DNA from 2 places in the Methylobacterium sp. WL1 genome. Region 2 is predicted to be linked to the other one. Evidence: riboswitches for the same ligand, from Rfam matches in the RefSeq annotation. Region 2 holds a riboswitch; the other holds the start of a gene.
The links. Region 2 has a riboswitch for fluoride ahead of FVA80_RS13980 (voltage-gated chloride channel family protein). Riboswitches for the same ligand answer to the same signal wherever they lie in the genome.
Positions count from the first base shown of each region.

Region 1: linked by a shared signal. The riboswitch ahead of crcB (fluoride efflux transporter CrcB) and the one ahead of FVA80_RS13980 (voltage-gated chloride channel family protein) in region 2 are both predicted to bind fluoride.

Region 1 is NZ_CP042823.1:4,755,739-4,760,278, forward strand. Features, by position in the region: gene FVA80_RS23215 (uroporphyrinogen decarboxylase) at 1-1,001, opposite strand, end outside; gene FVA80_RS23220 (pyruvate, water dikinase regulatory protein) at 1,455-2,285, shown strand; gene crcB (fluoride efflux transporter CrcB) at 2,405-2,794, opposite strand; fluoride riboswitch at 2,884-2,957, opposite strand; gene FVA80_RS23230 (hypothetical protein) at 3,020-3,529, opposite strand; gene FVA80_RS23235 (hypothetical protein) at 3,702-4,540, opposite strand, start outside.
Region 2 is NZ_CP042823.1:2,862,689-2,867,228, forward strand. Features, by position in the region: gene xoxF5 (lanthanide-dependent methanol dehydrogenase XoxF5) at 1-14, opposite strand, end outside; fluoride riboswitch at 756-827, opposite strand; gene FVA80_RS30555 (TMEM165/GDT1 family protein) at 878-1,483, opposite strand; fluoride riboswitch at 1,676-1,748, shown strand; gene FVA80_RS13980 (voltage-gated chloride channel family protein) at 1,772-3,175, shown strand; gene FVA80_RS13985 (DUF190 domain-containing protein) at 3,172-3,573, shown strand; gene FVA80_RS13990 (Na+/H+ antiporter NhaA) at 3,716-3,916, shown strand; partial or broken gene FVA80_RS13995 (KUP/HAK/KT family potassium transporter) at 3,988-4,540, shown strand, end outside.

The sequences.
Region 1 (4,540 bases), 1.9 Mb from region 2:
TCGGGATGCAGGTTGCCCTGGGTCACCATCGTGGCCGGCACGTGCCGGCGCAGGGCCTTCAGGTCCACCGCCCAATCCACGCCCACGGCGTCGGCGCCGGTCTCCGGCACCACCCGGGCATGGCCGTCGAGGCCCGAGCCGCGGGCGAACACGATGATCTTGGCGTGCGGGACCCGTGCACGGACGCCCGCGATCATCCGGGCGATCGGACGGAGCGACCAGCGGGTCAGGGCGTCCACGGCCGCGTCGTCCGGCAGGGCGCTCTCGGTCACGTCGCCCACAGGCTCGACGATATTCTCGGAGGCCGGCACGGCGCGCGGCAGGGTGCCGGCATGGGATTCGAAGATCTGCACCGCGTCGGCGCCGGCCTCGAGCTGGCGGACGAGATACTCGGTCTGCACCGTCACGAGGCGGTCGATCAGGGTGTCGACCAAGGCGGTGTCGCCCTCGGCCAGCGCCCGGGCGGGGGCGAGGTCCGGGGTGCCGCGCCCGCCGATCATGTAGCTCGCCACCGTCCAGGGCGCGCCGCAGAAGCCGAGCAGGGTGGTCTCGCCGGGCAGTTCGGCACGCAGCCGCCTCACCGTCTCGAAGACCGGGGCTAGGTGCGAAAAAATCGCCGGATCGCCGGCCTCGCGCAGCCGCCCGAAGGCGTCGCGGCCGTCCAGGGGATCGAGGCGCGGGCCCTCGCCCTCGACGAAGCGCACGTCCTGGCCCAGCGCGTGGGGGACGACCAGGATGTCCGAGAACAGGATCGCCGCGTCGAAGCCGAACCGGCGGATCGGCTGCAGGGTCACCTCGACGGCGAAGTCCGGGCTGTAGCAGAGGTCGAGGAAGGACCCGGCCTCGGCCCGGCTCGCCCGGTATTCCGGCAGGTAGCGGCCGGCCTGGCGCATCATCCAGGCGGGGGGCGGCCCGATCGCCTCGCCCTCGAGGACGCGCAGCACCGCCCGCTCGGACTTGCCTCCGGACCCGCGCTCCGTCCCCGTCATCGTCGCTCCCATTCCGTCCCCGTCATTCCGCATGCCCGTCAGCGGCCGTCCTGTCGAGTCGAGGCGCGCCGGATCCCCACACAGGCCCCTCTCGAAAAGAAAAGAGAGATTCTAGGACTCTGTTTTTTCTATTGGGGGGCCTCAACACGATGGTGCAATCGGATCCACAGGCCGTCCCCGCCGCCGCGCCGTTAACGAGGCTTTAAAGGATTCGCTCCATGTTGCGAGAACGGCCAAGTCCAACAGCGGCTTGCGAACGCCGAGTCCGGTACGCGCCCCTGTTGCGTCCCGGATTCTCCCAGGCGCCCGGATTCCGCGCGCCTCGACGGCGTACCTGTGAACGGCGGAGTCGATAAGGCGCGGCCCCTTCGCCCTGGACCAGCCCGAAGCCGCATCCTATCCACACTCATCGACTCCCTGGCGGCCGGCAGTGGATAACGCCCCCGGCGAGACGAAGGCGACCCGATGGGCCGGAGCTACTTCCACCTTCACCTCGTGTCCGACTCCACCGGTGAGACGCTGATCAACGTCGGCCGGGCGGCGGCCGCGCAGTACGAGGGCGTCTCGGCGATCGAGCACGTCTATCCGCTGGTGCGCTCGGCGGCGCAGCTCGACCGGGTGATCTCGGAGATCCGGGCGGCGCCGGGCCTGGTGCTCTACACCCTGGTGGGCGGCGACCTGGGCGAGCGGCTCGAAGAGGTCGCCCGCGAGACCAGCTCCCCCTGCCTGTCGGTGCTGCGGCCGGTCCACGACCTGCTGCGCGCCTATCTCGGGGCCGAGACCACGGCCCGGCCGGGCGCCCAGCACATGCTCAACGCGGAGTATTTCAAGCGCATCGACGCGATGAACTTCACGCTGGCCCACGACGACGGCAACCTGCCGGAGGACCTGGAGGATGCCGACGTGATCCTGCTTGGGGTCAGCCGGACCTCGAAGACACCGACCTCGATCTACCTCGCCAACCGCGGGCTCAAGACCACGAACCTGCCGCTGGTGCCCGGCATGCCGCTGCCGCCGGCGATCGAGCGGGCGCGCAAGCCCCTGGTGGTCGGCCTGTTCGCCTCGCCCGAGCGGATCGTGCAGATCCGTCAGAACCGACTGTCGAGCCTCAACGCCGACGAATCCTCGATGTATGTCGACCGCTCGGCGGTGGCCGACGAGATCACCATGTCGCGCCGGCTGTTCACCAAGAACCGCTGGCCGACCATCGACGTGACCCGTCGCTCGATCGAGGAGACCGCCGCGGCGATCGTCGACCTCTACCGCGACCACCGCCTGAAGTTCATCGCCGACTGAGGCAAGTCCGGGGGTCCGAAGGGCTCAGCCCTTGGGGGATTGGGGCGCAGCCCCGCGATATTAGGGTTCTGCCCTGGACCCGGAAAAAGGTCGTAGACCTTTCGAAACCATGACCATTTTCAGCCACCGCTGAGAACCGTCCGCATCAGGGCGATGCCGGCCAGCAGGCCGAGCAGACCGGCCGCCACCGAGACCGTCACGTAGAGGGCCGCGGCGGCCAGATGGCCGCGCTCGTATAGGCTGATCGCGTCCAGCGAGAAGGTCGAGAAGGTGGTGAAGCCGCCCAGCACCCCGGTGGTCAGGAACAGCCGCGCCGGGTGTCCGGCCGCCCCGCGCAGGGCGAAGCTCTCGGCCAGGACGCCCATCAGGAACGAGCCGAGCACGTTGATGACGATCGTGGCGAGGGGAAACCCGAAGCCCGGCAGCAGACGGGTGACCGCGACGTTGACCCCGTGGCGGGCCCCGCCGCCGAGCCCGGCCCCGAGGATGACGATGAGGGTGTTGATCATACCGGCCCTTCCTGTTCGGTCGGGCGGTGCCGTCACGTCCGCTTCGCGGCGTCGGGCGCACGGCCCCACCGCGGACGTCCGGAGCCGCCCGTGCGGTAGGAGCCATCAGCCCGGCCTGGCGACGGCCGGGCGGTTATCGGGGAGCCCCATCCCCATCCCGGGCAGGATTAGCCGAGGACGGGGCCGAGGGGAATCCGGCTCCCCGCCGCACGATCAGCGGTCGCGTTACTGCACGGCGGCGAAGTGGCTGCGCTGCTCGATCTGGGCCGCGTAGAAATCCTCGACGACTTCGCGGACCACCTCGGCCAGGTCGGTCCCGCGGTGCTCGTCCAGGTGGATGTCGCTGCCGACGCTGCGGCCGAGGGCGGCGCCGGTCGCGCCCGGGACCAGGCGCTCGTTGTAGCGCTGATTGAGGCCCGAGACCGAGATGGTGTTGCTGCCGCCGAGCTCGGGGCCGTACTTGATCTTGATCTTCTGCTCGGTGTCGGTCCCGCGCAGCTTGGCGCACAGGCTGATGAAGTTGTCCTGGTCGATCTTGGCCTCGAGGCCCGTGATGCTGCCGTGGACGTTGTCCTCCTCGTTGAGCACTTCCGCCATCAGGCTCAGGACGCCGACCACCGGCTCGAGGGCGCGGTTGCCCTCCTCCAGCAGCTTCCGGCGGAAGTCGTTGCTGCGGGCGTCGGCATCCTGCAGCCGGGCGCGGAACCGGTCCTTGACGTCGTTGGCGCGTGTCATGGCGTCCTCCCTGTTGTTTCGAATCAAGTCTTTGTTGTTGGGATAGCAAAGACTACGAAGCGAAATCAGGTCCCGCAAGACGGTGCAAAACATTGATGCGTGCTCAGAACTTGAGCCGTTGCACAAGAAGCGTACCTGCCCGGACGCTATGCAGGGGCCGCCGAAGCCCGGATCAGGCCGCCGGCCCGTCGAGCGGGGCCAACCGGTCCGGACCGGGCGCGCCCGCCGAGAATTCGGGCCGCGACAGCGCCCGGGCCAGGGCCAGCAGGTCCGGGACGGGGGCGCCCGCGGTGCCGAACACCGCCCGGTCGAGGGCGGCGAGCCGCACCGCGAGATCGGGCCGGGCCTGCCAAGTCCGGGCGAGTTCCGGCGACTCCCGGCGGGCGGCCTCCAGGGCTGCGCGGAACCCGGTCGGATCGCCCGCGCGGGCGGCCCGGTTCAGGGCCCGGCGGGCGGTACCGGACAGGCGCAGGCGCGGCCGGCCCGCGCCGTACCCGATCAGGGCCAGCCCCAGGCCGAAGGCCGCGAGCGCCGCGGCGGCCGCGACCAGCGGGGACGGCACCGGGGGCGGCGCCCGATCGCCCTCCCGGTCGGGCAGGCCGCCGCCGATCTGCCGGGCCGGGATCTCGGCCTCGCGCATGGTGCGGGTGTTGGTGTCGAACCACGGGATCGCGATGGCGTCGAGGGGAATCACCTCGGGCACGCCGGGCCGCACGTCCCACTGGTAGGTCGCCCGGGCCACCGGCCCGGAGGGCGTCAGCAGGGTCTCGCGGGTGACCGGGCCGGCGAAGGTGAGGATGCCCCGGGTGCGCATCACCGGCCGGGGCGGCAGGCCCTCGGCGACCATGCCCTGGACCTCCAAGGTGACGATCCGCCGGGTGGTCTCGCCGAGCTTCACGGTCTCGGGGTCCGGGCTCCAGGAATCGGTGACCGCCACGTCGCGGGCGGGCAGCCACCAGGGTTCCTTGACGTCCGGGCCGCCTCCGGCGGCGGTCCAGGCCGCCACCGGGA
Region 2 (4,540 bases):
GCGATGGCCGGCATGGCGGCCGGCAGGAGCGTCGCGGCGTAGGCGACGGACGCCGCAAGGGCGATCTTCCTCATAGGTGTTCCTCCATTTGAGCGTTCGAACCCGGACGTTGTGTCCGCCAGGGGTTTCGTCACCGCATCCCGGTCCGTCGGCGGCGACGTGTCGGCCCTGCGCGCTTCCGCGCCGGGCCCCGGACCGGGGCTGCATTCCCCTTGAGCCCCAAGATCATCGTCCGGGAGCCCAAGTGGAGCGCCGGTAGAAGTATCGAATTATAAGACCAGCGCAATAAGCATTTTCTAAGTGCGACAGAATTATCCAGTCATTATCATGCGGATACTGATTTGGCCAATACACCGTCGCCCGAAAAAGCCATGGCTTTATCAGGGGCGCAAATAGTGCTGTTTTTTAAATAAAGATGCTGCTCTTTATTATTCCGAGACATCGCTTTTTTGCGTTGACTCAGACTATCGAGTGGCTATCCTTATTCCTGCGACAGACTAGACCTAAGCACATGTATTCTTGTGACCGCTCGGAGGCGTGTGCCCTGGTCGCGGCGGAGCCTTATGGCTCCGCCTTTTTTTCGTGCGCGAACGGGAAAAGGCCCGGACCGCGCCTGGTGGGCGACGGCGGGCATCAGGACGGTCTTGGATCGGGCAGGGTCATCGGTCGGCTCATGAGGGACCGCCTTGCGGCGATCCGGTTGCGGTCATGAGCGTGACGGTGCGGGTCAACACATAGCTCTACCCGCGCCGAAGCGCTCGGTAGAAGCTATCGTCCGGCCCATAGGGGGCCGGCAGTTATCGGGGAGCTTCATCCCCATCCCACGTCCGGGAACGTGGATTAATCCGTCGTCCGGGTCAATCCCTTCGTCGACCGATCACGCGCGGGTCACGGCAAGGGACAGGAAATAGGCGCCGTAGGCCGTCACCATGAGGGCCGCGACCCCGTCGAGGAGGTAGGGCGGCACCTTCCGGAAGATCCCGGTGCCGCCGAGGGCGAAAGCCAAGGTCGCCACGAGCACGACCCCGATGCCGACCCCGAGGGTCGCCGTTCCCGCGCCCTCCCGAAGCGAGACGCCGAGCCAGACCACCAGGATCTCAAGCCCCTCGGCGACCAGGGCCCAGGCGGCGACGCCGAGGCCCGCGGCGTTGATCGGCCGCGACCAGTTCGCGTCCGTCGAGCCGGGGGCCGTGCCGGCATCGCGCTTCGAGAGCCCGTCGATGAACTCGTAGAGCAGGTACAGGCCGAACCCGAGCAGCAAGACCGCCGAGACCCAATCCAGGACGTTCAGGGCCAGGAGGTAGGCCGCCTTGCGCAGGACGACCGCGAGGATCGACGCCGCCAGCCCGCCGAGGATGGAGCCCGCCAGGACGCTGCGCCATCCGAACCGGTACGCCCCGGCCATCATCACCGTCGCGGCGATGAAGAGTTCGGTGAAGGTCACCTGGAAGGTGATGACGGCTCCGCGCCAGGAAAGGGTCATGGGATGCGCTCCGCCCCGGGCCGGCGTCGAACGCGCCGGCCTCGGCCGCGGAGGGCATAGACATGTCCCGGAACCTGGACCAGCCACCGTCTTTCGTGATGCTTGCGAACGACCCGGGCCCCATCCCCACTCGGGATGGGGCCCGGGCGCGCGGGAGTTGGATCTTGACGAACGGGCGAGGCGAAGGCATCTCCCGTCCACGGCAATGGAATCTGCCGGGCCTTTCGGCCAAACCGCCCCCTGGGCTAATGACTCCTACCTTTTGCGGCGCCGCAACAAGGGGGACTCATGCGCGCGACCTTCCAAAATCTCTTCGACAGCCTGAACCTCGCGGCGTTCGTCCGCACGCGGCACGCCCATGCCGTTTCGGTGGCGCGGTGGTCGGCCATCCTCCTGCCGATGGCCGCGGCGGTCGGCACCCTCTGCGCGGCCTTCCTGTGGAGCCTCGACGCGGCCACCCAGGCGCGCTTCGACCATCCCTGGTTCCTGTTCCTGCTTCCGCTCGGGGGCTGTGCCGTCGGCTTGCTCTACCACCTGTTCGGCAAGAGCGTGGAAGGCGGCAACAACCTCATCGTCGAGGAGATCCACGAGCCGGATGGCGGCGTGCCGCTCCGGATGGCGCCGCTTATCTTCCTCGGCACCATCGTCACGCACCTGTTCGGCGGGTCGGCCGGGCGCGAGGGTACCGCCGTCCAGATGGGAGGCAGCCTCGCCAGCGCCTTCGGCAAGCTCTTCGGGGTCGATGCGGCCGGGGTCCGGGTGCTCCTGATGGCGGGTATCGCCGCCGGCTTCGGCGCGGTCTTCGGCACGCCCATCGCCGGCGCGGTGTTCGCGCTGGAGGTGCTCGCGGTCGGTCGCGTCGAGTACGCCGCGCTGGTGCCCTGCCTCCTTGCCGCGGTGGTCGGCGACTGGACCTGCCAGGCCTGGGGCATCCACCACGGCTTCTACCACGTGGACTTCCTCGCCGGCGGCGCGAAGGCCCTGACCGTCGATCCGCTGCTCCTGGCCAAGGTCGCCCTCGCCGGCGTCGCGTTCGGCCTCGCCGGGCTGCTGTTCGCGGAGGCCAACCATCTCCTCGGCGGATGGCTCAAGCGCCTGGTCCCGTACGGGCCGCTTCGCCCGGTGATCGGCGGCCTGGTAGTGATCGGCCTCGTCTACGCCCTCGGGACGCGCGACTACCTCGGGCTCGGCGTCTCGGCGGCCACGCCCGACGGGCTCACGATCAACACCTTCTTCGGACCGGACATCCATCCCTGGAGCTGGGCCCTGAAGATCCTGTTCACGGTCGTGACCCTCAGCGCCGGGTTCAAGGGCGGCGAGGTCACGCCGCTGTTCTTCATCGGGGCCGCGCTCGGCAACGCCCTGGCCGGGCCGCTCGGCGCGCCGGTGGACCTGTTCGCGGCGCTGGGGTTCGTCGCGGTCTTCGCCGGCGCAGCCAACACGCCGCTCGCCTGCACGCTGATGGGCATCGAGCTCTTCGGCGCCACGCACGGGGTCTATCTCGCCGTCGCGTGCTTCCTGGCCTACCTCTGCTCGGGTCACAACGGCATCTACCTGTCGCAGCGCATCGCGGTCCCGAAGTCGGCGGCGGCCAACATCCCGGACGGCATGACCCTGCGCCAGGCCCGTACGGGCCGGGTGCCGACCGTCGCACCGTTGGCCGAGCGCCCCATCACCGAGGAGACGTCATGACCCCATCGCATCGCGTCGTCGCCGCCGACACCGGCATGATCCGTATCTACATGAAGCCGGGCGAGCGCGGCGGCGCCGGCAAGGGCCGGTGGTTCTCTGGCTCGAAGCCGCTCTATCGGGAGCTCGTCGCCCAGGCCAAGGCGGAGGGCCTCATGAACGCCGTCGCCCACCAGTCCCACCACGGCTACAGCAACCATGGGCCGATCCAGGACGACGGCGCCGAGTCGCTCAACCCCGAGCTGACCATGTGCGTCGAACTGATCGGCACCCGCGAGCAGCTCGAAGGCTTCTGCAGCCGGCACGGTGCCCAACTCGCGAACAAGGTCATCGTCTACAAGCACCTGGAGCACTGGAGCGTCAGCCAAGTCGGCGTCGGTGCGGCGGGCCGGGCTGCATGACATGAACCGTCCCGGGACGCTCCGGGCTTCGGATTGCCGGATAGGCCAACGAATGCGATAGCCGGCCATGGGTGCGCGGTCCGACCTTCGGACCGGCAGGCTTCAGCGTTGGTCGGGCCGCCAGCGCGGGAGATCTATGCCCATGCCGCGGCGCCTTCGCCCGACCTCGGCCCTGCGTAACGTCCTCCGGGGCGAGGCCTCAGGCGGCCTGATCCTGATGGCGAGCGCCGCCCTGGCGCTGGCCATCGCGAACTCCGGCTGGTCGGGCGTCTACTTCTCAGTCCTCAAGACATACGTCGCGACGGCCTGCCTGAACGGGGACATTCGTCTTCGTGTTACCTGAACGTTCCCGGCCCCAGGCCGTTGGAGGCTTGCCTTGCGAGCTTCCCGCGTTCGCTGACGTGGAGCCAGTGGATGCCCGCAATCGCCAGGACCGAGTTCGCGAAGTCCGAGACCCCGCTGCCCTCCGATGAGGGACATGGCCCGAGGGCGGGGTTCTGGGCGCTGACGCTCGGTTCGGTCGGCGTAGTCTACGGCGACATCGGCACCAGCCCGCTCTACGCCCTGAAGGAGTCCCTCCACGCCGCCGCCGGAGGGGGGCACGCGCCGACCCGCGAGATGGTCTTCGGCGTCGTCTCGCTGATCCTCTGGGCGCTCATCCTCATCGTCACGCTCAAGTACGTGCTGCTGGTGATGCGGGCCGACAACGACGGCGAAGGCGGCACGCCGTCCCTCGTGGCGCTCGCCCAGCGGGCGCTGGGCCATTCCGGCGGGTTCGTGATCGTGCTGGGCATGGTCGGCGTCTCACTGTTCTTCGGCGACGCCATCATTACTCCGGCCATGTCAGTGCTCTCTGCGGTCGAAGGGCTGAAGCTGGTGACCCCGGCCACCGACCCGTACGTCCTGCCCATCAGCCTCGCCATCCTGATCGGGCTGTTCGCCCTGCAGAGCCACGGGACGGCGCGGG